One region of the Aciduricibacillus chroicocephali genome, then DNA from elsewhere that is predicted to be linked to it. Evidence: riboswitches for the same ligand, from Rfam matches in the RefSeq annotation. Region 1 holds a riboswitch; each other region holds the start of a gene.
The links. A riboswitch is a leader RNA that binds a small molecule or an ion and turns the genes downstream of it on or off. The one in region 1 is predicted to bind lysine.

Region 1 (12,918 bases):
ATGTCATCGAACAAGTTTTCATGGTTCAAGTTCTCTGGGACTTGTACTTTAAGGATTTGTGTATCTTTACCTTTACCATAATTGAATTTATAAAGAATATAGAAGATCAAGCTAGCGAATAGAGTAAGTACGATTGCAAGTTCGAACTGGTAAAGGCCTGCTGTCATACCGACACATAGGCCGAAGAAGATATAGGCAATGTCCTTGGCATCTGTTACAGCACTGCGGAAACGTATTAGGCTAAAGACCGCGAAGAGACCGAATGCTACGCCTGCATTATCACTGACGACGTTCATGACTACAGATACAATGACACTCATCATGATGATTGTATGTACGAATGATTGGGAGTAACGTTCACCTGTAAATGTGATTTGATATACTTTCGTAATGATAATGCTGAGTACTGTGGCGAGCGCCATAGCGGCAAGGCTCATCCATACAGTTGAGACTACTGTTCCATTAGATGTAAACAAGTTGCTGATCTGCTCCATTTTCTTTTCCTCCAATAGTTGTAGATTCTTTTACGACGTTGTTCTTGATTACTGGTTGTGAAGCAATTTCACCCGATAGAAGCTCTGTGCTCGTGCAGAATTTAGACGCGCTGCGTTGTTCACAATCGAGTTCCTGAAGGATACGTGTAAGCCATAGCGGCACACTGTGCTCCACTTTTACTTCGAGTACGACGAGATTCGGATCGATGAAATTGTCGCCATAAGGACCATGTTCAAGTAATAGGTCATGTTTGCGACAACGCAGATCGAAGTCGAATGTCAGCCTCAGATCGGCATTGTCTGCACCATGCAGGGCATGACGTTTGTAACTGACGACCATTTCAGGTTCCAAGTCATAGAGTTTTCTGAAGTAGTGAATCTCTTTAAGTACTTGATTGTTGGAAGTCTCATAATTAGATAGATCCGGGTTGGGATCTTCGAGATAGCGGTAAACTTCCTTTAGCGGGGCAAGCAGCCTGCGCTTATTTACAATTTTCTTATGCTTCTGTTTCACTTCAAAAAATGCTGTGCTTTCCTCTGTGGCATCATCATAGACACGCAGACGGAGCTTCTGGCGATATTGGAGCTTGTTCTTCGTTTCGAAATAGATTGTCTTCTCATTATTGTCGAAATACAAGCTTGTCACGGTATATCTACCGTTGACGCCATTCTTGTCGGAGCGCATTCTGTCTCCAAAGCGTTTCAATAACCCTTCATACTGCTCAATGGTGATCAAATACTTCTGTTCTTTGCGTTGAAAGATCTCGAGTGCCACCTGAGCCCACCTCCTTGATTTTTACTTTGAAATAAATACGGATGATTGCTGACAGTTTTCCGGACTGTCTTTTTTGTGTTGCCATGCAAAGACTTTATACATTTCATGTTTGGTTTTTAATTTTTGAGGGTATATTAACAAAATATTAATAATTTCTTAAAGAAATCTTAAAAAAGAATAAAAGTTTCCCTCAAAAATTAATTAAATTGCACTCACACAAAAAAGTAGTCTAATAAAAAGATAGTTCCTTTAACCAATAATTGTCAAGGGTATTATTGGAATTTTGCTGAATTTTGTAAAATAATTATAAATTTTGTATGGAAATAGTTACATTTTCCATTAAAAATAAAAACAACCAGGTACCTTATAAGGTACCTGGTTGTTTTGTTTTCTTGATTAGCCTGCTTCTTCAAAGCGAATGCCGAGGATATGGCGAAGTTCCATTTCTTCTTCTTCAGTAAGTGGAAGCATTGGCAGGCGGACACCGCCAACAGTAATGCCTTTCATATTCAATGCTGCCTTTACAGGTGAAGGGCTGGGCTGTGCGAACATAGCTTTCATTAGCGGACGCAAGTTGCCGTGCATGGCAGCTGCTTCTTCATGACGACCTTCATGGAAAGCACGGATCATCTGTTGCATTTCATTGCCCAAAATATGAGCAGACACGGATACAACGCCGACACCGCCAAGCGCAAGAACAGGCAATGTAAGCCCGTCATCACCACTGTACAATTTGAAATCATCTGGTGTGCCACTGATGATCTGAGTCATTGCATCAAGGTCTCCGCTTGCTTCTTTGACGCATACGATGTTCTCTACTTCTGCTAGACGGATAATCGTCTCAGGCAGCATATTGACTGCTGTTCGTCCTGGAATGTTATAGAGCATGACTGGCAGTTTCGTAGATTCAGCAACTGTCTTGTAATGCTGGTACAGTCCTTCCTGGGAAGGCTTGTTGTAGTAAGGGTTTACGAGCATGATGCCGTCAACACCAGCAGCTTCTGCCGCCTGTGTCAGATGGATGGATCCCTTTGTGCTGTTCGTTCCTGTGCCGGCAATGACTGGAACGCGTCCAGCCGCAGCTTCAACAACGAATTTAAATAGCTCGATTTTCTCATCTGTTTCAAGTGTCGCACTTTCACCAGTTGTACCGGCTACGACAAGACCGTCTGTACCATTTGCAATTAGGTGGTTAACCAAATTGCGTGTTGCAGTGTAATCAATTTCCTCATTCTGATCGAATGGCGTAACCATCGCTGTTAAAATTTGTCCAAAACTCATCACTTCACACCTCTGTTTCTTATTATTCGGAAGGTGATCAGATACCTTAGTGCTGGTGCTGAAACACACGCTCACTTATATAACGCAAAATGCAGCAGCGGGCGGCTGCTGCATAGAAACATTGTAAATTCAAGACGTTTCCGTGCGTAAGGTAGCCCTCCATATAGTCGCCTACATGACAGTTCTGCACTTGTTCAATGCAGCCCCAGCGAAAAAAGCACACAGGATCATTTCTCGCTTCGGCAACTGTCCCTTTCCCCGCCAATCATCGGAGCCCATTCTCCTTATGCCGGATACTGATGGCAGCTGCGCCTCTATCCATACTTCTAAATCATTTCAATAGATAATTCAATTTGTGTCCACTATAGCAAAGAAAACGGGCAGTTACAAGGGATTCCGGGAGATTCTAATGATTTCTTCCAAAATTGTAAATAAGACTTTGAACTCGGTTGTCACTCTGTTAACAATCAGTTGCTAATCTTGACTTGTAACAAATTATGAAAGGGGAATGTTCATGCGTAAATCTTTCAAAAAAGCAGGGGTTCTTGCACTTGTCGGAACAGCAGCAGCAGTAACTTATGCAGCACCTCCATCAGAGAGCTGGTCAAATGGGGTAGCAGAGGCGAAACAACTGGATGACAATCGGAGTAAAGGAAATGGCAAGCAGCCTAAAAACGTTATCCTGTTGATTGGCGATGGCATGGGTCCAACACAAGTCTCGGCAGCTTCTTATTTGAAAGGTGACGGATTCGGCACAGAAGATTTAACGATGAACACTTTTAAAAATATCGGATTCGCACGCACGTTTTCACATGATAATACAGTGACAGACTCTGCAGCAGCAGCTACAGCCTTCTCATCCAGCCACAAAACAGATAACAATGTGATCGGCCTGGCACCTGAAAAAGAAAAACATGAGGAGGACGAGGATCATTTCGAAGTGGCGACGGTTCTGGAGGAAGCAGAGGACAGAGGTAAGGCAACAGGGCTCGTTACAACGACGCGGATTACACATGCGACACCAGCCGCATTCGCTTCACATATTGATCATCGCGACAAAGAAAATGAAATTGCCGTGCAAATGCTGAAGGAACATGAAGTCGACGTCTTGCTCGGAGGTGGGAAAGGACAATTCCTGCCTAAGAGTGAAGGCGGCAAGCGGGAAGATGGATTGAACCTGCTAAAGGATGCGGAAAAGAGAGGCTACACAATTGCTGAAGATGCGAAGGGACTTGAAAAAGCGAAGGAAGGCAAGCTGCTCGGACTCTTCAATACAAGTCATATGAATTATGAGTTGGACCGCGATCTTACAAAAGAGCCAAGCCTTGCTGAAATGACAGAAAAAGCAATTGATGTCGTATCTAAGGAAAAGGAAGGATTCTTCCTAATGGTGGAAGGTGGACGAATCGACCACGCGGCCCATGTGAATTATCCTGCTTCGACTATGAGAGAGACACTCGCTTTTGATGATGCTGTCAAAGTGGCGAAAGAGTTCGCCGAACGCAACAAAGATACGCTAGTGATCGTATCGGCCGACCATGAGACCGGCGGCATGTCGATCGGTGCTGGCGGTACATACGGATTCAACAAAGATATAATTCGCAATGTCACACGTTCCGCTGAATACATGGGCAAACAGGTGAACAAGGAGAAGACAAATATTCCTGAAGTGATGGAGAAATTCGCTGGCATTAAAGATTTGAAAGAGGAAGAGATTAAGAGAATTGCTGATGAGAAATCCGCAGCAGATGGTATCGCTAAAGTAATTAGCAACCGTGCGCTTATCGGCTGGACAACGACAGGACATACAGGTGTCGATGTACCGGTATACGCTTTTGGACCACAAGCGGATAAATTGACAGGAACAATTGATAATACGAAGATTGCTGAAGTGATTTCTGAAGCTGTAAAAGGAAAGCAACAAGGTAAGCCTGTTAAAAAGTAATGAACGAAAATAAAAAAGGAACCAGTCCAATTCCAATGGGCAGGTTCCTTTTTTATTTAGCTGGCGATACGTGAGATGATTTCACGATCTTCTAGTAGCTTTCGTGATTTTTCATCTGCTGGTTCATAACCTTTTTTAAGCAAATTCTTTGTATAAATTTTATTATAAGAAATGGCAAAAACAAGACTGGTCACCCAACCGCCAATCCCTACAGTGAAAAAGCCAACACTTAAAGTAACAATGAAAATGATTGCCGCCCATTTCAGATCGCCACGGATTAATGCCGGGAAAAAGCCAAAGAAGAATGTCGTCCAACTAAAGCCGACTTTCACTTCTTTGACAAAATTATCTTTATTTCTCAAGATTGCCTTCATGCTATACACTCCCTTAATTGAATTTTTTTGGAAAAGGTTCCTTTCCATCATAACATTAGTATAATTAAACAGATATCCCCTTAATCTAAATCTTTAGAGAGGAGCGGAGTAAGGATGTACTGTGAAGAATGTGGAGTTGAGCTATTGGAGCAAGCGAAATTCTGTCCGAAATGTGGAGAGGCGGTCGGAGTAAACGAGCAAGCGCCGATTGAGGAGATTTCAGCAAGTGCTGAAAGTGTACATACGTCTGAGCATGGAAAGCAGTTTTATTTTGTACGCTCCAATCAGGAGTATTATTTCAATAAGTGGAAGAAGGAAAACAGCTGGAACTGGGTTGCCTTTTTCTTCGCTCCTTTTTGGCTTGGATACAGGAAAATGTATAAGCTGATATTCATATTATTTGGAATCTATATTTTATTCGATATTATGATGCTTCGGATATCCGGTTTTAATGAGGATTCTTTAAACAACGCACTTGGCATGGGTGCAGCGATTTTCTTCGGGTTACGAGGGAATGATTTGTATCGAAAGCATATGAAACGAAAAATATCTGAAATAGAAGCTGTGACAGAACCTGGAAGCAATCAACTGAGAAAAATTGAAGCTGCAGGTGGAACGAATGCTTTTGGAATTCTTTATGCATTTTTAATATTAATTGCTTATTTTGCAATAGTTGAAGTGATGACGGGATTTACTTTTTGAAGTATCTATTTAAGGAGGCGGCTGTCCGTTGAATTTCATAGCTTGGGCAATTGTTGCTTGTGAAATCGGCTTCTGGGTATTCATTCTTGGAGGACTCGTCGCCCGGTATATTTTTGGGATGAAGCGTGCGGGGCTCGTTTTGTTGGCGATGACTCCGGTTCTTGATCTCATTCTATTAATTGTGACAGGGATCGATATCTATCAGGGGGCGACTCCAACGATTGCGCATTCGATTGCTCCATTGTACATTGCTATTTCCGTTGTGTACGGGAAGGACATGATTCGTTGGGCTGATGAGCGTTTCCGATACTATATTAAGAGGGAAGGAGAGCGGCCGATTAAGCGTACAGGATATACGTATGCACGTCATTCCATGAAAAGTTCGCTGAAGCATGTGCTGGCATATTGCATCGGGGCTCTGCTCCTGTTTATTATGGTCTGGATTGTCGGGAATTCAGAGAAAAGCGCAGATCTGTTTGCGACGCTTAAAGTTTGGGGAATCATAGTAATAATTGACAATGCCATTTCCGTTTCGTATTTCATCTGGCCAAAGGCTGGAAAGAAGGAAGGGCATTGAGGAGCGGATGCAGCATGAATTACTGTCCGAATTGCGGACGAATGACGATTGAGGGGGCAAATTTCTGCCCTTTCTGTGGTGAGAATCTCAGTGAATATGCGGGACAACTCGAAGATATGCAGGCAGGTAAACAAGTCCCGAAGCAGGCTCCTGAGCAGGCTCATCTTCTGCTCTTTCTAGAGAAGAATGAGAATTACTATCTCAAGAATTGGCAGAAGAGAAATAGCTGGAACTGGGCGGCGTTTTTTGTGGCACCATTTTGGCTTGGCTACCGGAAAATGTATCGCAATCTGTTGCTTGTCTTTGGGGTCCTGATCGTTGCTGATGCCATTCTTATGATGGTGTTCGGACATCTACCTGGCATTCCAGACATTCTCGCCGGCTTAGCGACAGCAATTTTCTTCGGATGGAGGGGGAATACACTATACAAACATCATGCGGAGCGTCAGATTTCCTGCATTTTGAACAAGACATATGATGAACGTGCCCGCACTGAAGAAATCTGTGAAGTCGGAGGGACATCGGACAGTGGGATTTTCTATGGATTGCTCGTCCTTCTCGGATATCTGATTTTCTTTGCATATACATAAAAAATCAAGCCACACGTCAATCGAGGCTTGATTTTTGGCTATATGATAATTGTTCCACTTCCCATAGCGTAGTGCTTGTCAAGTGGCTGTTTAATTGATTGGCGAGTAACTGTGCGTCTGAATACGAGGCAAACACCTTTTTGAACGGACTGCTTGAGTCTTTAAGCATTTCTGTCATCTTGCCTCTGGTGCGTGTGAGTACGAACATAAATCCTCACTCCCCGCTTTGCATTCAGCTCTTCTTGTGGAGCTGTAACCCATTATCTCATAGGGAAATTGGCAAAGATAGGGGATATATGCCTATTTTTGGCGGTTTTTTTGAACAATGTCCAGTCAGAAGCTCTTTTTGCTCAGCGGGAGAAAGAGCTTAATCCCCTTTTTATTCCCAGGTACCCATCTCATATCAGCGAGCAGATGGCTGGCATAACCGAATGAACAAGCGAAAAAGAGGTCATTCATGTTCATATCACGGGAAAAGAGCCAGGCAATGCAGGCAAATGTACCAAGTCCGAGCAAGCTGTGGGTATAGGTGCGATGAGATAGAAAACTGGCGATAAGTACATAGGCTCCAAATAGCGTTAGCCAGATTTTACTTATAAATAGTCCGGCAGCGATGATGAGCATACCGGTGATAGATAGCATGAAGCGTTTCGAGATCCACTGAGCTGTACCGATTAGAGCTACACCAAGGCCAATTCCTTGCCACATTTCGATTTGCAGTACATGGGTAAGCGTCAAGTAGATGATAAGACAGCCGGCAACTGTCGTAATAGTTTTTAAAAACTGGTGGGGCAAAGTCATTCTATTTGTCAGTTTGCCATTGATGTCAAGATCCGGAACGAGCGCGGACAGGCTGCCTGCGCTGATGAGCAGAACTGTTTCGAATGGACTGGCGGCGGAAGTCTCAGCAATCGCAAACCCGACACCGAAACCAATAGCACTATGAGCAAAACCGTTCATCGGAGCAGCCTCCTTTTTGCTGATTATAGCACGTTTCCTGTTAACAGGTGGAGCTGTTCAACTGGAAGTATATCGAATTGCGTAGAGACTATTCTCTGCCCAGTCCGCAAAAATGACTTCTCCGATGCTTTGGATATTCTGTTTGTAAAGCTGCTGATGAAGCCATGCTTCATCTTTGCCAAGCTCTTCAAGATTCTTCGGAATGAGGATTCCATCCCGAATTAAAGCGAGAGGCAGCTCGGCTTTTTTAAATGGCATGGAGAAGTCTTGCTGTACCGTTTTTTGATATGTCGGCTTCTTCATGATGCTGAGAGATCCATTCGGTTCCAGGAAGCAATAGGCGACTTCTCTAATGGAGAATGTTTCGCTCTGACGAAGCATGCTTTGCAGCTGACTCAAGTTCATGCGGCAACTTTTGAGTGTGGAGAAATTGACCACACCATCCTCAATGAGCATCGAAGGTTCCCCTTCTGCGAACCGTCTGAACTTTGTTAAATGCATTGCCACCCACTCGATGACAAATAGGATCACACCCCAGAAAAGGATTGCAAATGCAATCTGGAATACCGATACTCCTTTATTGTAAGTGGCATCACCGATAAGTTCGCTCAATACGATAGCCGAGATGAAATGGAAAGGCGTAATCTGTTTGATCATTTTCTTGCCAACTATATGAACAAGGAAGAATAATAGAATGAATCCGGTAAGGAGTTTAATTGTAATAAAAGCATATTCCAACATCATATCCCCCTTTTAATGACCTTCCTATTATCTCCATGATCGCCGTTTTCCACACTATTAGATTACAAGTTTTTCTATGATTGATTAAAATGATTATTTAAAATTTACTTACTATTTGTAACTGCATTGACCCTCTCCAAGACGTTGTGTACTATATGAATTAAGAAAAAATTCAATCACAAATCAAGTATTCTACAAGTCCGTTTTTCCATGTCAAAAACGGACTTTTTTATTTAGAGAAGGAGAGAATATACATCATGAAAAAAAGGGATACCCTTTTCATCGGTTTCATGCTGTTTTCCATGTTCTTCGGAGCAGGTAACCTAATATTCCCGCCGATGCTTGGTGCACAGGCAGGGACTTCGTTCTGGCCGGCGATTATAGGTTTTATTACAACCGGAGTTGGCCTTCCTTTTGCTGTCTTATTCGCAATTTCACTCGTTGAGGGTGGCATTCGGACAATAGGCAGCCGTGTACATCCTAAGTTTGCCACGATATTCATTGTACTCGTTTATCTTTGCATTGGGCCGCTCCTTGCAATCCCGCGTAATGCAACGGTCGCTTTTGAGATGGCGGCGGCACCCTTTATCAAAAATCCGGCTCATATGACGCTTGGACTCGGGATTTTCACCTTTGTGTTCTTTACTCTCGTATTTCTTATTGCGCTTAAGCCGGAGAAGATGGACAAGTATATGGGGCGCTGGATGGCCCCGGCATTGCTTGGCGTCATGATTATTCTTTGTGTGGTGGCCCTTACGCATCTTGGTGCGCCAACACAGGCTCCTGATCAAGCTTACAGTTCAGGTGCTTATTTTGCCGGTTTCCTTGATGGCTATAATACGATGGATGCCCTTGCTGCCCTTGCGTTCGGCATTGTTATCTTAACAGCAATCCAGGATAAAGGTGTAGAGTCCAAAAAGCAGTTGCGCATCAATATGATTCTGGCCAGCCTCGTTGCTGGTGTGCTTCTTTCATTCGTTTATATTTTCCTTGGCATGAGCGGTGCGCGAATGGGAGCGGCGGGTGAATTCGCAGCAGGGACTTCACTACTCTCGGCAATGGCACAGACGTTGTTCGGTCCTGCTGGGAAGATCATTCTCGGGCTCATGTTCCTTATGGCTTGCCTCACATCGGTAGCCGGGCTTGTCTCGGCATGCGGCCAATATTTCTCGAAATTAATCTCTTGGGCGAGTCATAAACAGGTCGCTTTTGGTGTTTCCTTGATCGGTTTCCTGCTTGCCAATATGGGACTTGCACAAATTTTGAAAGTATCTGTGCCATTCCTTGTAACGGCATATCCAATTACAATCATGCTTGTCGTCCTAACATTCTGCAGCGGCTTGTTCCGTAATATGCGTATTGCTTATGCGACGACAATTCTATTCACTGGCGTATTTGCACTGCTTGGCGGTTTGCATGCTGCAGGTCTTAATCTTGGAATCTTTGATACGATTCGTGAAGCGATGCCCCTCTCCTCCTATGGTTTGGAATGGGTGCTTCCTGGACTAATCGGACTTGCGGCAGGTGCTATTTTCGGTCTGATGATTCCTCGAGAAATGGAAGAGCATACTGCTGAACGAGTTTCGGCTGAAGATGCGGTCTAGTATTAGTCTGATTCAGTCTTATTACTGGAAAAGGCTGAATTCTTGGCAATAGTGTTAGAATCCAACGGAAAAGTGTTACAAAAAACTTATAGAACAGTAGAATAAACGAAGAAAACAGCAGAATCCCAACTTAACCGGGAACAAAGGGACGTCTTCTCAATAAAGAGAAGACGTCCCTTTGTTTTATTTATAGGTAAACGAGATAATGAAAATTCTAGAATGAATTGAATTAACAGGAATATTCTGTTATAACGGAGGTAATGGGATGTGTGTGTTAGTATTCTGCTAAAAGGAGGAGAAACATATGGTAACTTACAAACCAGCAGGATTTTGGATACGCCTTCTAGCTGCATTTCTGGATGGGATCTTCAGTAATGTACTCGCTGCAATTGTTACAGCTATTATTGGCGAAAAACAGATGTTGATAGGTGAACTTGTTGATCCTACCGGTGAACCGATAGGGTTACCGTTAACTAGCTTTTCTGTATCTTTGCTATATGCTATTATCTTCATCATTATCTTCACAGCTACTCATTTCAGAGGGTCACCTGGTAAACTCATTTGCCGTATTCAAGTACTGAATAAGGATATGACTCAGATTGGCATCGGCAAGTCAATTGGTCGATATTTCGCACAGATTTTGTCGGCCATTCCACTTATGATCGGTTATATGATCGCAGGCTGGAATCGAGAGAAGAAAGCTTTGCATGATATGATTTGCGGCACACGAGTCGTTTACAGAGATGAAAAGAAGGAAGAAGAACCGGTTCTATACGAATAAGTTATGGAATGCCTGTCATTCTTGAATTCAAGAGTGGCAGGTTTTTTAGAGAGGGGAGTATTCATACATATGAGCAAAAAACGTTGGGCTGCATTGGGAATTGCTTTCCTGCTTCTAATTGTTTCCCTTATATCTCAGGCTACTGTATCAATGGCTACGAACTGGGATGAAATGGTGGCAGGCTGGAACAGTGAATACACTGAAGAAGTCATTAAGGAAGGCTCTCTGAACAAGAGGATTGCTGTCGTTCCGCTCGAAGGAGTCATTCAGGATGATGGAGAAGGAAGTATCCTTTCCTCCAGTGGCTACAATCATAAGCGCCTGCTGAAGTATCTGGATGCAGCAGCAGAGGATGACACAGTCGGAGGTATCATCATGCGGGTCAATACACCAGGGGGCGGAGTAATGGAGAGCGCGGAAGTGCATGACAAGGTTGTCGATATCCAGAAGAAGCATAAGAAGCCAGTCTATGTTTCGATGGGAAATACAGCAGCATCAGGCGGTTACTACGTATCAGCTCCAGCTGAGAAAATCGTCGCCCACCCTTCCACGCTTACAGGATCAATCGGTGTCATTATGCAAACTATGGACTACTCGAAACTGGCAGATGATCTAGGAATTGACTTCAATACAATTAAGAGCGGCAAGTATAAAGATATTCTGTCTCCAACACGCAAGATGACAAATGATGAGCGGGATCTTTTGCAGACAATAATTGACCAGATGTACGGAGAGTTCGTCAAGGTCATAGTCGATGGCCGCGGCATGTCCGAGAGCAAGGTGCGCAAGCTTGGTGATGGAAGGGTTTACACGGGTCTCCAAGCTAAGAAAAATGGTCTCGTTGATGAGCTCGGTTCATTGGACGACACAATCGCGCTTATGAAAAAGGATCACAAGATGAAGGGCGCTGAAGTCTTCCAGTACGATGGCAGCGGATTCCTTGGTTCATGGGCGGGCGTGACGATGCAGAAAGCATTCGGTGCCGAGCGTGATTTCTTCGGCATCCGGGAAATTTTGAATAAATCCAAAACACCGCGTGCGATGTATCTGTATACGGAATAAGGGAGGTGCTGGCATGTCAGAAGAAGTGATTCAATATACGGTTGCGCCGGCTCCCCCGGAACCCCCGCGTGTTCCAGTGCGGTATGCTGGTTTTTGGATACGGTTCTGGGCGTATGTGACCGATCTGATCATTGTAGGCGCGATCAACGGGATTATCCTGCTGCCATTCATTCCGAATGGAGGCAGAGAATTTACGATTGGCTTTTGGACATTGACAGGTGTCATTTCGACCATCGTACTTTACTTGTATTTTCTGCTAATGACGAAGTTTAGCAGTCAGACGCTTGGGAAGATGATTTTTGGTATAAAAGTAATCCGTAAAGACGGTAATTTGCCTAGTTGGAGCGACCTTGTTTTTCGTGAAATTGTTGGCCGTTTCCTTCATAGAGTACTTGTTGTTACGAATCTGCTTTATATTGTTGTTGGATTCGCTGAACGGAAAAAAGGCATACACGATATGATTGCGGACACACGTGTCATTCATACAAATAAGTGATTAGTAAAGCAGGCTGAGACAGTGAGGCGCTTGCGCCACAGTGGCTCAGTGCTTGCCCACAGGTATAGAAAGACACTGAGAAAGCGACTGAAAAGGTAGCTTGAACAGATGTCGCAATTATGCCCTTGGGTGAAAGCGAGCATTCTTTTCGCAGCGGCGGCTTACCCTAAAATACTTTTGAGAATTTATAGTCGAAAACGAAAAACCCGAACTGGGGCAATTTTATCTTTGCCCCAGTTCGGGTTTTCTAGAGGCTAAAACACTTCTATCTCAACCTCGCTTTCCTTTTTAAGAGCCTTATGCTGACACGAGCCTGACACGAAGCTATGCTACAATGGCAGAAAAAGAGTCTGTGGGAGGTGTCCGGATGAGTGGGAAAGTCATGATTGTGGAAGATGAGATGGCGATTAGCCAAGTACTGCGTGTGTATTTGGAAAAGGCGGGTTATGAAACGGTTCTTGTGGCAGATGGAGCAAGAGCACTACCGACTTTTTATGAAGAGAATCCGGACCTTGTACTGCTGGACGTCATGTTGC
Region 2 (5,403 bases), 300 kb from region 1:
GCGCCATTCAGAGCAGATCATGTAGGGAGCTTGCTTCGTCCGGAGCGAATCCATAAGGCAAGAAAGGATTTCCAGGAAGGCAGCATTACTTCCGAGGAATTGTATCTGATAGAAACAGAAGAAATTAAGAAGATTGTTGATAAGCAAATTGAAGTCGGACTGCAGGCCGTTACAGATGGTGAATTCCGCCGCAGATTCTGGCATACAGATTTCCTTGAGCATTTGAACGGCGTAGAAGGCTATGTGCCTGAACATGGCTTCAAATTCAAAGGAGAAGAAACGGAACGCTACGATATTCGAGTAAATGGAAGAATCTCATTCAACGCAGATCATCCGCATATTAAGGAATTTGTTGAGTTCAAGGAAATCGTTGGGGACCGTGCTGTTGCCAAACAGACCATTCCAAGCCCGAACCAGTTGTTCAACGCGGGCATTCGCAACAAAGATATTTATCCGGATATTGAAGAATACGCAGAGGATATCATCAAGACGTACCGCGATGCAATCAAGGCTTTTTATGATGCGGGCTGCCGCTATTTGCAGCTTGATGACGTATATATCGCTGGCCTGAACGCACCGGAAATTCCCTTCAATGACAGTGCCTATACTCGTGAACAGCTTATTCAATTGGCATTGCGCGTTGCGAACGGTGTACTTGAAGGCAAGCCGGAAGATCTCACGATTACAACACATCTCTGCCGTGGTAACTACCGCTCCAACTGGGCGTTCGAAGGCAGCTACGCGAAAATCGCGCCAACTTTGTTCGCTAAGGAAAAAGTGGACGGGTTCTTCCTTGAGTACGATGATGACCGCTCCGGTGATTTCACTCCGCTGGAACACATTCCAAATGGCGGTCCTCGTGTCGTCCTCGGCGTATTCACTTCAAAGCACGGCAAATTGGAAGATAAAGAAAACATCAAAGCCCGTGTGGAAGAAGCGACACAATACGTGCCATTGAAACAATTGTGCATCAGCCCGCAATGCGGTTTCGCTTCCACTCACCACGGAAACATTTTGACTGAAGAGGAACAGTGGGCGAAGTTGAAATATGTTGTAGATATTGCGAAAGAGATTTGGGGATAAGTTTCTGATAAACTTTGTTTAGAAATAAATGCGTGTCTGATCCGAGTATTTGGGTTGGGTACGCATTTTTTGAGTGAGCAGGGCGAGTGGGAAGTTCCAGTTACTTGCATGCAAAAGGAGGGATAAAAATTGCTGCGTGGAGTAAATGTTAGCTTGTCAGAGAGTGATGGTGTTTCAATCAGAAAGTTGCTTGAGCCTATGAACTTCTCAGCATATTGCTGGAAGATAGACCGTGATGAATCTTATGGTGAAAATGATCAGTCTTTGTTCCCGCTGGAAGATACAATTAATGGAGAAGAAGTGAACCACTCAATTAAACATGGAGACTCCTATACTATTTATTTTTTAGACATGAAGGCTTTTCCAAGTGAAGCTGATATGTTGGAAATTGAGACTTATCATGACTTTCTGGAAAGTGCTTGCGAAATCATTATCCTTGTTGCTGATGGCGCCTACATAGAAATCTATGCCAAAGATTTTGTTTTATTGAAAGATATATATGAAAATGCATTGAAAAATAGTATAGAAAAAGTCGAATATATAACAGAAGAAAATGATGGGAGAACAAGGATGACAGTTTGGTAGATGATGGATATAAAGGCACTTTGAGCAGAAAATAAAAAGCACGCCACTCAGGGCGTGCTTTTGTAATTAATTGGACAAATCACAGTCTTTCAAATGAAGCATTTTTGTCTTCTTCGTAAATTTGTAGCCAAGCCATAATGCTAAGAATAGCGGAATCCCGATATAGGAAACGATGACACCATACCAGTCGACATGGTCACCCATAAAGGCTGAATAGTTCTGTCCGAGTACGACAAAAGCACAAACCGCAAACGCGAATAGTGGACCGAACGGGAACAGCTTTGCCTTGTATGGCAGAACATCCAGGCTCTTACCTTGAGCAGCGAAAGCCCGACGGAATCGGTAGTGGCAGATTGCGATGCCAAGCCACGCGATGAATCCGGACATTCCTGATGCATTCAGGAGCCAAACATAAACGGTACCATCACCAAACAGTGAAGCAAGGAAGGCAAGTGTTCCGACCAAGGATGTTATGATCAGGGCGTTGACAGGTACGCCACGTTTATCGAGTTTACCAAGAAATGCAGGTGCCTTTCCTTCACGGGCTAGATTCCAGAGCATGCGTGTTGAAGCATACATTCCGGAATTCCCTGCAGATAGGACAGCTGTCAGGATGACTGCATTCATGACAGAAGCAGCGAAGGCAATTCCTGCTTTTTGGAAGACAATTGTGAACGGACTTACTGTTACATCGTCACTAGCAAGGTTCCCGTTTGTATAAGGGATGATCAAGCCGATGGCAAGAATCGCAAGTACATAGAATAACAGAATGCGCCAGAACACAGTCTTTACAGCTTTTGGAATGGATTTGCCAGGATCTTCTGTTTCACCAGCTGCAACACCAAGCAACTCTGTACCTTGGAATGAGAAACCGGCTGCCATGAAGATTCCGAGCATCGCCATGAATCCGCCATGGAACGGTGCATCTCCGATTGTAAAGTTCTTGACGCCGATCGTCTCGCCGCCGAGAATTCCGAAGATCATCAATGCTCCGAAGATGAGGAAGATGATTACGGTAATTACTTTAATCAAGGCGAACCAATATTCAGCTTCCCCGAATCCTCTTACTGACAAATAGTTCAATAAGAACATGATCACGAGAAATAGAGCACTCCAAATAATGGAGGGGGTGTGAGGGAACCAGAATTTCATGATCATTGTAACGGCTGATAATTCTGCAGCAATCGTAATTGCCCAGTTATACCAATAGTTCCAGCCAAGGGCAAACCCGAATGAAGGGTCGACAAACTTGGTGGCATATGTGCTGAAGCTTCCGGCAACAGGCATGTAAGCGCCCATTTCCGCAAGACTCGTCATTAAGAAATAGACCATGATCCCGATTACGAGATAGGAGACGATTGCTCCACCGGGACCGGCAGTATGGATCGCGCCGCCACTTGCAAGGAAGAGTCCTGTTCCGATTGTTCCACCGAGGGAAATCATCGTTAAGTGACGTGCTTTTAAATTACGCTTAAGGTCATTCGTTTCTTTCTGGACAGGAACCGTACCAGCAGCGGAATGATTGTTACTTTCTTCTGTTGAATGCATAGATGATACTCCTTTTCTAGCTGGATTGAGCTGAAAGCCCATTTAGCTATTCAAATCTGGAAGGAGCCTGCAATAAAAAATGCCACCGAAGCAGATTCAGGTGACATGATTGACAGCCCGCATCCTACCTTCCTGAAGATAGCTCAACACGAACGGCTGGTGACCAATCGTGACAGTTCTGTTCCTATTCGGAGACAGCCCCAGCGTGCTCATTCAGAGATAAAAGCACACTTCGGCAGTTTTTCCTTTCAAGCGGAGTCAGTCAATGTCTCTGCATCTCGTCCGCCTTACTCATAAAAACCGCAACCTCTACCCCATCGGTTTGATGAGGGTTTTTATTATGCAATTGATGTAACTATTATAAATTCTATTTTAAATTAGTCAATATCTAGTGGGAAAAGGGAGATAGTTTCCAGATTGTTTTTCTAAGATCTACATCTAGAGGAATGAGCTCTTAGCTTTTGAGAGAAGATGAGACCAGCCCGGTAAAATGGGAGTTTAGTTTAAGGATTTTCAAGAATAAATGAGAATAGGAAGGCCTCAATAATTTAGAAAAATATTCACTAAAGAAACTGACTCTAGCAGATAGAGGGTCAGTTTCTTTTTAATAAAAATTCATGCAAGACGCCCCCTCTAACCAATTCGTTTCGATTCATGGTAGTAGGAGGTGCATTTCAAATGCATATAAATTATTTCAAGATGTCACGTCATATTTTTGAATCTGACTTGTGGCATGATGTGTCGACATTTCGCTTGTTCATGCTACTAATTGGAAAGGCAACCCATCAGGATGGGACAAGAACGGCTGGGATTCGCTTGCAGAAGGGGCAATATGTAAGGTCGTATGAAAAATTGGCTGAGGATCTTGCTTATAAAGTTGGACGTGGCCATAAGGCATATTCAAAACAAACTATATACACCTGTGTTCAGAAATTGGTGAAAGCTAAGCGGATTTCTATAAAAGAAGTGAGTCATGGAACGCTTTTTACAGTATTGAACTATGAAAAATATCAGGAACCTCATAAACAGCCAAAAAAATTTGCGGAAATTAGACTGAACGAATCTCAAATTGATGGCGAACTTAGCCAGAAGTATAACAATAAGGCTATACAGGCTAATAAGGCTAAAGATCAAGATCAAAAGATTATTCGTCGCAAACGCGTTTACGACGTTTCTTCTATGCATTATAAGCTTGCCCAGCATTTCTACGAACAGATCAAACGCAACAATCCGGAACATTTGGAACCGGATCTACAAAAATGGGCTGATGATATTCGCAAGATGATGGAGCTTGATAAGCGGACGGAGGAGCAGATCAGATACTTGATTGATTGGGCACAGCAGGATGACTTCGAGATGTCTGTCGTGCTGTCCCCGGCAAAGCTTCGTAAGCGTTTTGATGCGCTAGTCATCAAGGTGAGACAGCAGAAGCGTCAGCCAGCGCCAGTGGAGACGATAGCGGCAACCAAGTACGAATACGATTACGGTTTCTAGGGGGATATGGTCATGTTGCATATTCGGGACAAGATTGGGAGCGGGCTTGCAGGTGATTTGCTTGAAGAGTTTACTTGCGGCGGATGTGGCAGAGAGGTGCAACGCAAGGAACTGACAATTCCGTTCGGGCCGCGAAAAGGAGAAAGGATTGTTGCGAATCTTGGCTGTAAATGTGAAAATATCCGTCTTGCGAAACAGGCTGTTGTTCAGGCAAGCCGTTTGAAGATGCGGAGAATGGAAAAGGCCTTCGGACAACAATCCTTGCTGAATGAGGCGCTTCGCCGAGCAACGTTTGAGAGTTACACGGCGCCGACGCAAGAGCTACAGCGGGTGAAGGAGCGGCTGGTCAACTATGCGGAGAGCTTTGATGTGAACAAATCTGGAAATTTGCTTCTGTATGGGGATTATGGCGTGGGAAAGAGCCATCTGTCAGCGGCAATTTCCAAAGTGCTTATCGAGAAAGGACACAGTGCCTTGTTTTTATCTTTGCCAAAACTGCTTACGCAAATTAAAGATGCATTTCGGGAGAGTAGCAATTTTAGTGAAGCTAAGTTGTTTCAGGTCATCGGTGAGGTCGAGCTTTTTGTACTTGATGATCTGGGGGCAGAGTATATGAATCCGAAGCAGGAAGGCGATAGTTGGGTGCAGACGAAGCTATTTGAAGTGCTTGACGCGCGTGCTGGCAAACCGACA
Region 3 (12,918 bases), 640 kb from region 1:
TCACCGACAATGTAATCATATTTCTTAAGTATCTCCGAATTGCGCGCTTGCAACGCTTCTTCATCGAAACCATCTTTTTCATTTCGGATCACCTTGTATTGAATACCATTCAGTTCAACCACGCTTTCAGTCCCCCGCTTCCGCACATTTTTTATTTATTCATTTTACCACAGTCACAGGAACCCGCAAATGAGCATGTCCCCTGACCTGTTTTGCCAATAACGAACAGGCATGGATGGCTTATTTAACACCACACTAAGAAAGATTAGAAATATATATGAAGGAGGACCTTGTATGTTGAAGAAAAGAATCGGTTTTCTGCTCGCTTTTTCCCTCCTTGCCGGCTGCAGCAACAACAATGCTGGTAAAAATCAAATGGAAAACGCTGCTGAATTGGATGCTATTCCGCATCATGATGAAGCAAGAAATGCAGAGTTTAACCGTGACAACCGGAATACAGGATTTGTTCGATACAAAGAAGAAGACTTGCGACGAATAAACAAACCGTCTGGAATTAATCGTGAAGAGGCAGCCCAATCTGTTTCGTCGCTAATTTTGCAAAATGGCGGATACGACGAGGTAGCCGTTCTTGTTACAGATCGTGAAGTGCTTATCGGCTACAAAAAACAAGACAAACTGTCACAAGAAAGAGCAGCAGATATGGCAATCAAGACAGCTCGTTCTGCCGTTCCAGCTTTCTACCGCATTTATGCCACGGACGATCCAACGATGATGAATGATATTGAAAGTCTTCACAATTCAAAAACGAACCATAACATTCGCTCATCAGTTGACCGAATCATCGATGAAATGGAACATGGCGGGACAAACAAATGAGGAAGCGAATTTTCACCATCGTTGTTTTGACAGCAGTTGCACTATTGATGAACATAGATACTGTTAATGCGCAATCTGCTCAGGAAGAATTGTACGAAAAGCGGTTTTCTCTTTATAGGAAGACAGAAGCTGTCACCCAAGTTCCCTGGTATATGCTCGCTGCAATCGACCAATATGAGCGAAACACACAGAAAGACAGCGATGGTAATATCGTCTCTATCGCTGTCCCCGACGAATTATGGTACGGTGCTGGGAATCTTATGAAACTGAACGAAAACGAAGCCATCTCTCTCTTCCAAGGTAAAGGAAAGGACGGGAATGGTGATGGCAAGGCCAACCCTGGATGTCCAGAGGATGTGTTATTTACTGTCGCTAATATGTTGCTTGAAGAGGGCCATTCAGAGGAAGATTTCAAAATTGCCCTTTGGAAATATTATAGACGTGATCTTTCCGTCCAGACAATTTCCAATACAGCACGCGTATTCAAGAAATTCCAAAGGCTTGACTTAAATGACCGAGCTTTTCCTGTATCAACGAAATATAACTACAGTTACAGAAGCACCTGGGGAGATAAACGGGGCTTCGGAGGAAGACGTATTCATGAAGGTACCGACATCTTTGCTGGTTACGGCGTTCCTGTCATATCATCTACGTATGGAGTCGTGGAACTTAAAGGCTGGAATCGCTTCGGTGGCTGGCGCGTCGGCATACGCGATATCCATAATATTTATCATTACTATGCTCACCTTCAAAGCTTCACAGATATAAAAATCGGACAAATTGTAAAGCCCGGTGACATACTTGGAACAGTTGGTTCGACTGGTTACGGACCGCCTGGAACATCAGGCAAGTTCCCGCCACATCTTCATTATGGTATGTATAAAGACAACGGTACACGTGAATGGTCTTTTGATCCGTATCCGTTTTTGCGCAAATGGGAAAGGATGGAGAAAAGCAATTAAAAAGGAAGAGTCGCTACAAACGACTCTTCCTTTTAAAATTCAAGCTCTTTTTCGTGCCTGTTTTGATTTATGGACAGCATAAGCGATACTTGCTCCAAGTCCGCCCCAAATAACCAAAATCCCAAGAATCATGACAAAGATAGCACTGCCAGTCATTATACTTCCTCCTCTTCATCCAAATCAGGCGCCGTAAGCTCACGGTTATGTTTCCATTGCATAAAGGATAGGATGATTGCAACAACTAATACCCCAATAGCAATGCTCCAACCAGATGAAAGGATAAACCCGTCTGAATATCCACCATAGTTTCCTGTTTCAGTAGGGAATTTTTTAAGCAAGTTGTTTTTCAACAAATCATACATCATATAGCCAAGTACGACTGGTGTAATAACGACTAGACTAAACGTCCACCACCAACGAACGCGAATATCTGAGATTTCATTTGCATGATTTTTGAACATGCCTAGCTTGCGAAGAATCCAAGCAACAAGAATTACTTCGACAAGACCTAGTACAGCAACACCGAACTGGTTAATGAAGTAATCAACGTTGTCCAGGAAGAACAAGCCACCCTTTGTTGCATACAGCAATGAAATAATCGCAGAAAGACCGCCACCGAACAATACTGCACGTATACGAGAAATATTGAACTTGTCAACTAGCCCAGCAACATATGTTTCTGTAATCGACATAAGTGATGTCAATCCTGCAAGTACAAGTGACACGAAGAACAAAACACCGAATAACTGCGGCAAAGCCGGGAACTGGTTAATGATCTGCGGGAATACAACAAAAGCAAGACCAACACCGTCAGAAACGACCTTATCAACCGGAACACCCTGCTGCTGTGCAAGGAAACCCAGAACTGAGAAAACTCCAATTCCTGCAAGCAATTCGAAACTTGAGTTACCGAATCCAGTAATAAAGGCATTATTTGTAATATCGGATTTCTTCGGCAAATAGCTTGAGTATGTGATCATTATTGCAAAGGCGATTGAAAGACTGAAGAATATCTGCCCATATGCAGCCACCCATACTTTTGAATCGAGTATTTTGCTAAAGTCTGGTGCAAAGAATGCTTGCAAACCATCACTAGCTCCTGGAAGTGTAATAGCACGGATTACAATAAGAATGAAGATAAATACAAGCAATGGAATGAAAATTCGGTTTGCCGCTTCAATTCCCTTCTTGACACCTTTCGACAAAATCCCTAGTACGATTGCCCACACGATAATCAATGGAATGACAACCTGTGGTACAAGCCCGCCAAAGTGACCTGGCGTGCCAAGATGCAAGTAGTCGTTATAAAGAAAAGCTTCTGTATCTTTTCCCCAGCTCAACTTGAATGAGAAGAAAGTGTAAGATATTGCCCAGGCAATAATGACTGAATAATATGTTGAGATGACAAAAGATACAAGTACACCCCACCAGCCGATGAATTCAGTTTTGCGATTCATTCTGCGGAAAGTAAGAGGTGCAGATCCCCGGTACTTATGGCCCATCGTAAATTCCATAATTAGAATTGGTATGCCAGCCGTTAGAAGTGCGAACAGATAAGGAATGAAAAATGCTCCCCCACCATTCTGATAAGCTACAGCCGGGAAACGCCAAATATTACCTAGACCTATTGCTGAACCGACAGCAGCCATAATGAACCCGGCTCTTGTTCCCCATTGTGAACGTTGTTCCATGATGATTATCCCCCTAAAAAATTACAGAACAACAAACATATTGATAAAAATGTTTTTTGTTTTCTGATTATTTCATTCGTTATTATAACTGCTCTCAAAAACAATGTCAAAGCATTCTTAAAGTACTATAATGGTAATATTAAACATTACTTAAGTAACAAAAAACTCTACAGAATAATCTGCAGAGCTTAAAATTAGACAGTATGTTCAACTTTCTTTCTGTTCTTGGCTTTAGCTATAAGCAAAGCAATAATAGGAATGATCAAGACTGCTGGTAAAGCAAGCCAAAGCTGCTCAGTCATACCTATGATCAAATAACCGAAAGCTGATGCAATTGCAGCAAGCAATGCATAAGGGAACTGGGTCATAACGTGATCGATATGGTTCGCTCCTGCTCCAGTCGATGAAAGAATCGTTGAATCTGATATTGGCGAACAATGATCTCCAAAGACTGATCCTGCAAGTATTGCCGACAACGTCGGAAGCAACAAGTTGATGTCGACCTTGAGTACAACTTCAGCACCGATTGCTAGCATAATTCCAAAAGTGCCCCAAGATGTACCAGTCGCGAGCGCCATGATACCCGATATTACGAAGAAAACAAGTGGCAGCATCGTTGGCTTAAGAGTGGACTGTTGTACATAATTGGCAAGAATTTCGCCAGTCTTCAGATCAGAAATAATGGAACCTACAATCCAAGCAAGCAACAGGATATATATTGCTGGGAGCATCGTCTTAATGCCTTCCCACAATATTTTCCCACCATTTGCTCGCGGAGCCTTTTGAGTGAAATGAAGGGCGAAGCCGACGATTACAGCGACAACTCCTCCTGAAAACAGACTTAGGTTTACATTCGTTTCAGCAAAAATCGTTAGAACAGTCGGGTTTGAACCGCTAGCTTTGAACCCTGTATAAATCATCATGATTACGGTAACAGCGATCAGTGTGATGATCGGCACAAGCAGATGACGAACCCGTCCTTCTTCATGAGGTTCAAATGTTGAACTGAGATCTCCGGCAACTTTAGCTTTTTTCGGATCCGGATCAATAAGCTGACCGGTTTCCATAGCACGCTTTTCATGTTTACGCATTGGACCGAGATCCATTGAAAAAAGAGCTGTAAGAAAAACGAGCAGTAATGCAGTCAAAGCATAGAAATTGTAAGGAATCATTTCTACAAAAGATGTAAGGGGTTTCATATCTCTGATTCCATTGGCTGCGAAAATACTGCCAAGAATCCCGATGATAAAAGCTCCCCAACTCGAAATTGGTGAAATAACAGTGACCGGTGCAGCTGTCGAGTCTATGTAATATGCAAGTTTCGCCCTTGACACTCGATGTCTGTCTGTAAGCGGGCGGGCAACTTGTCCAACGGCGAGTGCATTGAAATAATCATCGATAAAAATGATAATTCCAAGAAGTACAGTCATCAACTGGGCACCAGCACGGGTTTTTACTCGTCTGATCATCCACTCACCAAAAGCAAGGCTGCCACCTGAAGCAGCGAGCAATGCTGTCATTATACCGAGCAATAGCAGGAACGCAAGCAACAGAAGATTGCCGCTGTTGACCGCTCCTTCCGTATAGAAAATATTAGCAAAGTCCTTCCATATTTCTTTCAAGGTTCCTAAGATTGAGAAATCATTAAGAATAAGTGCACCAGCGATAATCCCGGTCCCAAGCGAGAGCAGGACCTTTCTTGTGGCCAAAACGAGCACAAGCATGATCACAGCGGGAAGCAAGGAAAGAATTTCTTGTGTATCCATATAAACTAAAGCCTCCAAATAATTTTTGCAGGTAAGACTGTCCAGTCAGATTAGACAACATGATGGCAAAATAAAAAGCAATGATAGAAAATAACCTATCATTGCTTTATCAATATACGTTATCCTCCACCGATCAATAGTCCTCCATGCAGAATATGCATGACAGTACATTCCCTGTTCGAAAACATACCAGAATCATGAACGCGACTTCCATGAAACTTCGGCGGCAGATCCTTTCACTGGCAATCATTGGTGTCATCCTCCTGCCGGCTACTTATATATGCCGCGCCTCTACCTCACCGATTATAAGGTTGGCTATGAATTTGTATATATAGTCTATCAAACTATCAATCCTTCTTCAAGCTGTCTTTTGGCAGTGAAATGGAAGGTCCTTCCCCATTTCCACTATAAAATTCAGGAACCTTTCCATTTACAATTCCAGAAGTGATGAATATCTTTGTCTCAACTTCAGAGACTGAAGAAGAAAATGGCATTACGATTTGGACATTGACATTCACACTAATATAAAGCTTATACAGCGCAGAGTTGATACCGAACTCCTCTACCTCATGAATGACATCGGTTTTAATATTACCGACAATCTCAAAATGTACAGGAATCTTAGGCCCGAGATTAGCCAACACTGAGTTGCCTGTCGCCTGACCGATAGGTATTTCTACTACAGTAGGATCCCGCTGTGCAAGATCCGAAGCCGTATTTCCGTAATCTTCTGGTTTCAGATTCGGATCCTCTGTATCAATTGTCGCTCCCTTATTCATATTATGAAGGTAGTATTCAACCCTGTCTGTCGAGGTCCGCAAGATTCTGTTAATTGCAGCCGAGTTCCAGGATGTACTTGTCACTTCCCCATTATGGTCGTACTTTTCCTCTATCAAATTATCGAACTCAACATCTTCTGTAAACTCGACAGCTGCATTGATCGCTCTTGTAGCAAATTCATCTGTCTTGATTTCAGCAATATCTATCAATGTCGGCTTAATGCCGCGATCTACGAGCCAAAAACTGAGCAAAACAAGGATTATAAAACAAATAAAAGTGCATGCAAAAATGGCCTTTGGCGCAGGAGGTGTCCTCTTTTTGCGGAATCTTTTCCGAAATGCCACGCAACATACCCCCTTGCAGCCAGTTTATGCTGGCCACAAGGGGGTTAGAATGGATAAATTTCTAGTATTAGACTTGCTTTGGCGCAGACTGTTCAGTCAAGCGGAGCAGAGCATCCTTCCCTTTCATACCGGGTTCCCAGCCGAATTGCTGACGTGAAGCTTCCGTAACAAGTTCCAAAGGCGCTTCCAGTAAATCATCAATGGAGCGCACTCCTCGGGCCCTTCCGGCGATTACTTCACGATCCCGAAGCGCTGTATCAAGAATGCCTACATCTAATGCCGCACACATAATATATCCTGTCTCGTTTGTTACGACTAACAAGTTCGTCTTTGGCAAAGCGACACGAACAGAAGTAAAAGTCTTACCTTCAATTTCAATTGGGTTCACATGAATCATGATGTAATTCTCCTCCTCTGCAATCAGCCTATGCAGAGGCAACACGTCCAGTTACCCTTTTTATGGCAATCTTTGCAAAGCAAGCAGCAACAAGTCTCGAAGGAACTCAGGCAGGAAATACTTCTTCTCCCTCGCCTTTGCTATCTCGGGGAACAATCTTCCAAAAGTGAAACTGTCTGCTGTTGCGAGCTTGTAATTGCCTTTTAGATCTATCTCTTCCCCATGAATTTTAGCCGATTTAATGAATGACAGGTCGGCTTTCTCTTCTCTAATTGGTTCAATCCCGGAAAGAACCATCTTGCCAATCACTTTGCCGCGAAAGCCGAACCCCTTCAATTCATAATGAGTCAATTCTTCTGTTTCACCGGCTCGGATGATCTCAAGCAATTCATCACCGTCTACCTCTACAACACATGGATTAATTGGATGCGGACATATACGATGCAAATCACCGCGTGTCACTTTGCCTGCGGTAAGATCCCCAAGAATGACACCTGAATTCAGCATGGCACAATCCGCCCCTGTCCACTCCTCCATCGTTTCCGTAAGAGCTTGCATGAGTGGAGTCTTTTTAAACCAGTCCTTTTTTAAATCATAATTCAATTCAGCAACTGTAACAGAAAGCTTCCGTTCTGCATCCTTTTCCAATTTCTTTAGACTGTCTGCAGTTTGCCCGTCTTCAGGATAGGTTTCCAGGTTTTCTGCATGTCCTGATTTTTCTGTAACCCTATTAAGTATAAGATCCCATTCTATATGAACAGCACCTGCATAATGGCATCCTTTTCCTGCAGCCGTAAGCAGTACACCGTTTACATATTTGCCGTTCTTGAGAAGATGATGAGTATGGCCTCCCATAATAATATCAATCTCCGGCCAAGCTTGCGCAATCTTTTCATCCTCTGACAGTCCAAGATGCGATAATAAAATAAGTATATCGTGCTCAGCTTTCAAGCTGGCAATCTCATCACCAAGAAAACGTTCTGGATCACTAATTTCCCAGCCAAGTTTTTTATAAAAAGCTGCAAAAGGTGCCGTCAGTCCGATGATTCCAATTTTCGTGCCATGTCTTGTCCTGATTGTCTTGCGATCAAGCAGCCAAAATGGCTTTGTACCAGTGGCTGTTTGCAAGTTACTGCAGATGACTGTGAACTTCGAATGATCATACAAATGTTGCAAATCCTCATGTGGCAATGTGATGCCTTCATTGTTGCCCAGTGTAACAGCATCATAGCCAATATCATTCATCAGCCCAACATTTGCTTTCCCAAGCGTCGCTTCTGTAATGGCAGCTACCCGGTCAATATGGTCACCAATATCAAAGAGATAAACATCCCGATTGCGTGACTGCCACTTCGCTCTTTCATTTTTTAAATAAGCCGCAACCCGTGGCCATTGCTGAAAATTGCTATGAAAATCATTTGTAAAATAAAAATACAGCTGTTCTTGCATCATGAAAAACCCCTTATAGCATGCTGTCAACAATCAAATATAAACCGATTAGCACAAGGCAGATCTGTAAACTGCGGATGAGAGTCTTTCCATTCAAAATTTGATTTACATGGGCACCAAGCCATCCACCGATAATTGCACCTGGCACAACGTACAAAGTATAATGCCATGGAATATGGCCAAGAGCAATATGAGTGATTGCTCCTACTCCGCTGCTAAAGATGATCATGAATAAAGATGTGGCGATTGCAATATGAGCCGGGACACCAAAAAGTAAAATGAGTGAAGGCACTATCATCGATCCACCGCCAATACCAAATAAGCCTGATAACGTACCTACAAAAAAAGCAATGAAGAACGGCTTCAACCAAGAAATTCTATAACGATATTCCGTGCCATTTACAACAAGTATGCGCAGAATTCCTTTTCCATGATCGATCTTCTCCTCCCCAGACTTCATCTCAATGAGAAACAGTAAAGAAATAAGGAGAAGTAGAACACCAAAATATAAAGGGAAATTTTCCATTTGAATATAGCGGCTTAGCCAAGAACCAAAGATACCACCTGGAACACTCCCAGAAATAAGATAAAAACCAAGTCTGAAATCAACAAGTCCATTCCTAGAGTTAGAAATGGTTGATGTAATAGTAGTAAAAATCATTGCAATTAGCGAGACTCCTACGATAGATTGAGGATTGACCCACTCAAAACCAGTAAGAAAATTTGTAAAGAGTAACATAATTGGTACAAAAAGAACCCCACCGCCCAATCCAAGCAGCGCACCAGCAAAAGAGGTCGCAATTGCAGTGACAATACAAATAATATAGACCATTTTTATTCCCTATCCTATTCTTTTTAATCAAGTATAGCCGATTTACCTAGATAAGTCGCTATCCGATTATATTAATTGGAATTAAAAAGCCAGCAATGTCCGTAAACGAACATTGCTGGCTTTTTAACTTTTCTTATTCCTTAACTTCTTGTTCTTCAGCAGCCTTGCGCTCTTCTTTTAATTTCTTTTCAGCTGCTTTTTTATTTTCTTTCTCTTCCTTTTTAGCTGCTTTCTCTTTTTCTTTTTCTAGCTTCTCCTGCTGCTTCTTTTCAGATTCAGCTTTTTTTAGTTCTTCTTTCTTTTGCTTTTCTACTGCTTTTTCATCTTCTTTTTTCTGCTTTTCCGCTGCTTTTTCTTTTTCCTTTTCTAGTTTCTCCTGCTGTTTCTTTTCAGATTCAGCTTTTTTTAGTTCTTCTTTCTTTTGCTTTTCTGCTGCCTTCTCGTCTTCCTTTTTAGCTTTTTGCTGTTTCTTTATTTCATTCTCATTCTTTTTTCTTTCAGCTTTTTCTTCTTTCTTTTTTTCTTTTGCCTCAGCTTCTGCTTTTCGTTTATCAGCTTTAGCTTGCTTGTCTAACTTCTTTGTTTCTTTCTTTGATTCTTTTTCCGCTTTCTTTTTTTCTTTCTTCTCTTTTATAATAGCTTTCTTTGCTTTCTTTTTTTCCTGTATAGCTTCTTTTTTCTTTTTAACTGCTTCTTTCTTTTCCGTATTGGCCTCATTATTAGTGGTAGGATTTGTAGTCTGTTCGCTCTCATTGCTGGAAACAGATGAAGCAGCTGCCATAGATATACTTGGAGCGGAAAGGACTAGAAGACTTAATAAAGTAATAAAAACCTTTTTCACAATAATCTCTCCTTTGATGTATCATCTTGTATAACAGTTTTAGTATACTTCTATTTAAAGTTCTTGGGAAGATAAGGAAACACAATTTTTAAATTAATATAAAAAAACTCCCTGTTAGAGATAACAGGGAGTTTTCTATATAAATTAACCAATTGAACCTTCCATTTCGTGTCTGATTAGACGGTTCATTTCAACTGCATATTCCATTGGAAGTTCTTTCGTGAATGGCTCAAGGAAGCCCATTACGATCATTTCACTAGCTTCTTGTTCTCCAATACCACGGCTCATCAAGTAGAAGAGCTGTTCTTCAGAGATTTTGGAAACCTTAGCTTCATGCTCAAGTGAAACGTTATCGTTGAAGATTTCGTTGTATGGAATTGTATCAGATGTGGATTCATTATCAAGAATCAATGTATCACACTCAATTGTAGCCTTAGCGCCATCTGCTTTACGGCCGAAGTGTACAACTCCGCGGTAAGATACTTTACCACCGAACTTGGACATAGACTTCGATACGATAGAAGAAGATGTGCGTGGTGCCAAGTGGTACATCTTAGCACCTGCATCCTGGTGTTGTCCTCTACCAGCGTAAGCAATAGAAGTTGTAAGACCTCTAGCACCTTCACCTTTAAGAAGAACTGCAGGATACTTCATTGTCAACTTAGAACCAATGTTACCGTCAATCCATTCCATTGTTGCATTAGCATCACATGTCGCGCGCTTAGTAACAAGGTTGTAAACGTTGTTTGACCAGTTCTGAATTGTTGTATAACGGCAATAGCCATCTTTTTTAACAAAGATTTCTACAACAGCACTATGCAGTGAGTTCGTTGTATAAGTAGGAGCTGTACAACCTTCTACATAATGTACAGAACCGCCTTCATCAACGATGATCAGCGTACGCTCGAACTGACCCATGTTTTCAGAGTTGATGCGGAAGTAAGCCTGAAGCGGTGAAGTTGTTTCAACGCCTTTTGGAATATAGATGAATGATCCACCAGACCAAACAGCAGTATTCAAAGCAGCAAACTTGTTGTCCGCAGCAGGGATTACTTTACCGAAGTACTGTTTGAACAATTCTTCATGTTCTTTAAGAGCTGTATCTGTATCTGTGAAAATGATACCTTTCTCAGAAAGTTCTTTTTCAAGACTCTGGTAAACTACTTCAGATTCATACTGTGCAGATACACCAGCGAGATACTTTTGCTCAGCTTCAGGAATACCAAGCTTATCAAATGTCTGCTTAATTTCGTCAGGAACTTCATCCCATGTCCGTCCCTGTTTCTCAGACGGCTTAACATAGTAGACAATTTCGTCAAAGTTCAATTCGGAAAGATCGCCACCCCACTGAGGCATTGGCTTGCTATAGAAGATTTCCAATGCTTTAAGACGCTCATCAAGCATCCACTGTGGCTCGTTCTTCTGACGTGAAATTTCTTCAACAACTTCACGAGTAAGACCGCGGCCTGTGCGGAAAACAGAAACGTCCTTGTCATGGAAACCATATTTATACTCTTCTACGATTTCAGTTTCTTTCTTCGCCATTTTTACACCCTCCTATAGATGTTCAGTCTATTGTCAAAGCAGTTCGCTTAATTTTCTTGAACACCTTTCTCCATTGCCTTCCATGCAAGTGTCGCACATTTAATGCGCGCCGGGAATTTAGATACCCCTTGCAAGGCTTCAATGTCGCCCAAGTCCAAACCACCTGCATCCAGTTCTTTCCCAAGCATCATATCGGAAAAAATCTGGGACATACGCAGCGCATCGTCCAACTTCTGTCCTTTGATTGCTTGAGTCATCATCGATGCAGAGGCAAGACTGATTGAACAGCCTTCCCCATCAAACTTGGCATCTTTAACAACGCCGTCTTCAATTTTGAGCTGGATACGGATACGGTCGCCGCATGTTGGGTTGTTCATATCAACAGTCATAGAACTGTCTTCGAGAGCCCCTTTGTTACGCGGGGTTTTGTAATGATCCATGATGACTTGTCTGTACAACGTATCCAGATTATCAAAAGACATCGCCGAAATACTCCTTCGTTTTCAAGAGTCCTTCTACAAGACGGTCGATCTCCTCTTCCGTATTGTACAAGTAGAAGCTCGCACGTGCCGTTGCTGTTACATCAAGCCATTTCATGAGTGGCTGGGCACAGTGGTGTCCTGCTCTCACTGCAATGCCTTCTGCGTCCAATACAGTAGCTGTATCATGCGGATGTACATCACCAAGATTGAATGTAACAAGCCCTGCGCGTTCTTCTGGACCGTAAATTTCCAATCCTTCAATTGTGCGCAATTGCTTTAATGCATAGGCAGCAAGCTTTTCTTCATATTCATGAATCTCTTCCATGCCAACTTCATTCAAGAAATCGATTGCTGCACCAAGTCCGATTGCCCCAGCAATAATTGGTGTGCCACCTTCGAATTTCCACGGAAGCTCTTTCCATGTAGAATCTTGTAAACCGACGAAATCAATCATTTCACCGCCAAATTCCACTGGTTCCATTGCTTCCAGAAGTGCGCGCTTTCCGTACAAAACACCGATGCCTGTAGGTCCGCACATCTTATGGGCAGAAAAAGCATAAAAATCACAATCCAGATCTTGAACGTCCACTTTTAAGTGAGGGACGCCCTGAGCACCATCAACTACAATAACCGCGCCATTTTCATGAGCAATTTTCGCTGCTTCTTTGACAGGGTTGATCGTTCCGAGCACATTGGATACGTGGGCCATGGCGACAATCTTTGTTCTCTTTGTCACAGTTGCCCGGATATCTTCAAGTGTCACAGTTCCATCCGGCTGAAGTGGAATGTACTTCAGTACTGCTCCAGTCGCCTTTGCTGCCTGCTGCCATGGAATAATGTTTGAATGATGCTCCATGTAAGTAATGACAATTTCATCACCTTCAGAGAGATTGCTTCTTGCATAACTCCAAGCAACAGTATTCAGCGCTGTTGTAGTACCACGGTTGAAAATGATCTCGCTTGTGCTCTCCGCATTGATGAAGCGGCGCACT

Region 2: another riboswitch for lysine. It lies ahead of QR721_RS11310 (amino acid permease); the one in region 1 lies ahead of dapA (4-hydroxy-tetrahydrodipicolinate synthase).
Region 3: another riboswitch for lysine. It lies ahead of QR721_RS09610 (Na+/H+ antiporter NhaC family protein); the one in region 1 lies ahead of dapA (4-hydroxy-tetrahydrodipicolinate synthase).

What each region holds. Positions count from the first base shown of each region.
Region 1 is NZ_CP129113.1:2,468,406-2,481,323, reverse strand. Features, by position in the region: gene QR721_RS12690 (DUF4956 domain-containing protein) at 1-494, opposite strand, end outside; gene QR721_RS12685 (polyphosphate polymerase domain-containing protein) at 463-1,269, opposite strand; gene dapA (4-hydroxy-tetrahydrodipicolinate synthase) at 1,666-2,550, opposite strand; lysine riboswitch at 2,695-2,875, opposite strand; gene QR721_RS12675 (alkaline phosphatase) at 3,065-4,495, shown strand; gene QR721_RS12670 (DUF2628 domain-containing protein) at 4,552-4,869, opposite strand; gene QR721_RS12665 (DUF2628 domain-containing protein) at 4,984-5,571, shown strand; gene QR721_RS12660 (hypothetical protein) at 5,600-6,148, shown strand; gene QR721_RS12655 (DUF2628 domain-containing protein) at 6,163-6,738, shown strand; gene QR721_RS12650 (hypothetical protein) at 6,755-6,946, opposite strand; gene QR721_RS12645 (metal-dependent hydrolase) at 7,072-7,698, opposite strand; gene QR721_RS12640 (DUF421 domain-containing protein) at 7,756-8,436, opposite strand; gene brnQ (branched-chain amino acid transport system II carrier protein) at 8,697-10,043, shown strand; gene QR721_RS12630 (RDD family protein) at 10,348-10,824, shown strand; gene sppA (signal peptide peptidase SppA) at 10,894-11,886, shown strand; gene QR721_RS12620 (RDD family protein) at 11,900-12,382, shown strand; gene QR721_RS12615 (response regulator transcription factor) at 12,750-12,918, shown strand, end outside.
Region 2 is NZ_CP129113.1:2,176,285-2,181,687, reverse strand. Features, by position in the region: gene QR721_RS11320 (5-methyltetrahydropteroyltriglutamate--homocysteine S-methyltransferase) at 1-1,083, shown strand, start outside; gene QR721_RS11315 (DUF2691 family protein) at 1,213-1,668, shown strand; gene QR721_RS11310 (amino acid permease) at 1,735-3,216, opposite strand; lysine riboswitch at 3,348-3,536, opposite strand; gene QR721_RS11305 (hypothetical protein) at 3,895-4,710, shown strand; gene QR721_RS11300 (ATP-binding protein) at 4,723-5,403, shown strand, end outside.
Region 3 is NZ_CP129113.1:1,826,659-1,839,576, forward strand. Features, by position in the region: gene QR721_RS09585 (YutD family protein) at 1-155, opposite strand, end outside; gene QR721_RS09590 (YhcN/YlaJ family sporulation lipoprotein) at 295-837, shown strand; gene QR721_RS09595 (M23 family metallopeptidase) at 834-1,799, shown strand; gene QR721_RS09600 (methionine/alanine import family NSS transporter small subunit) at 1,839-1,955, opposite strand; gene QR721_RS09605 (sodium-dependent transporter) at 1,955-3,490, opposite strand; gene QR721_RS09610 (Na+/H+ antiporter NhaC family protein) at 3,685-5,256, opposite strand; lysine riboswitch at 5,386-5,558, opposite strand; gene yunB (sporulation protein YunB) at 5,604-6,380, opposite strand; gene QR721_RS09620 (YunC family protein) at 6,448-6,777, opposite strand; gene QR721_RS09625 (bifunctional metallophosphatase/5'-nucleotidase) at 6,838-8,229, opposite strand; gene QR721_RS09630 (sulfite exporter TauE/SafE family protein) at 8,240-9,058, opposite strand; gene QR721_RS09635 (hypothetical protein) at 9,192-9,899, opposite strand; gene sufB (Fe-S cluster assembly protein SufB) at 10,044-11,444, opposite strand; gene sufU (Fe-S cluster assembly sulfur transfer protein SufU) at 11,492-11,926, opposite strand; gene QR721_RS09650 (cysteine desulfurase) at 11,916-12,918, opposite strand, start outside.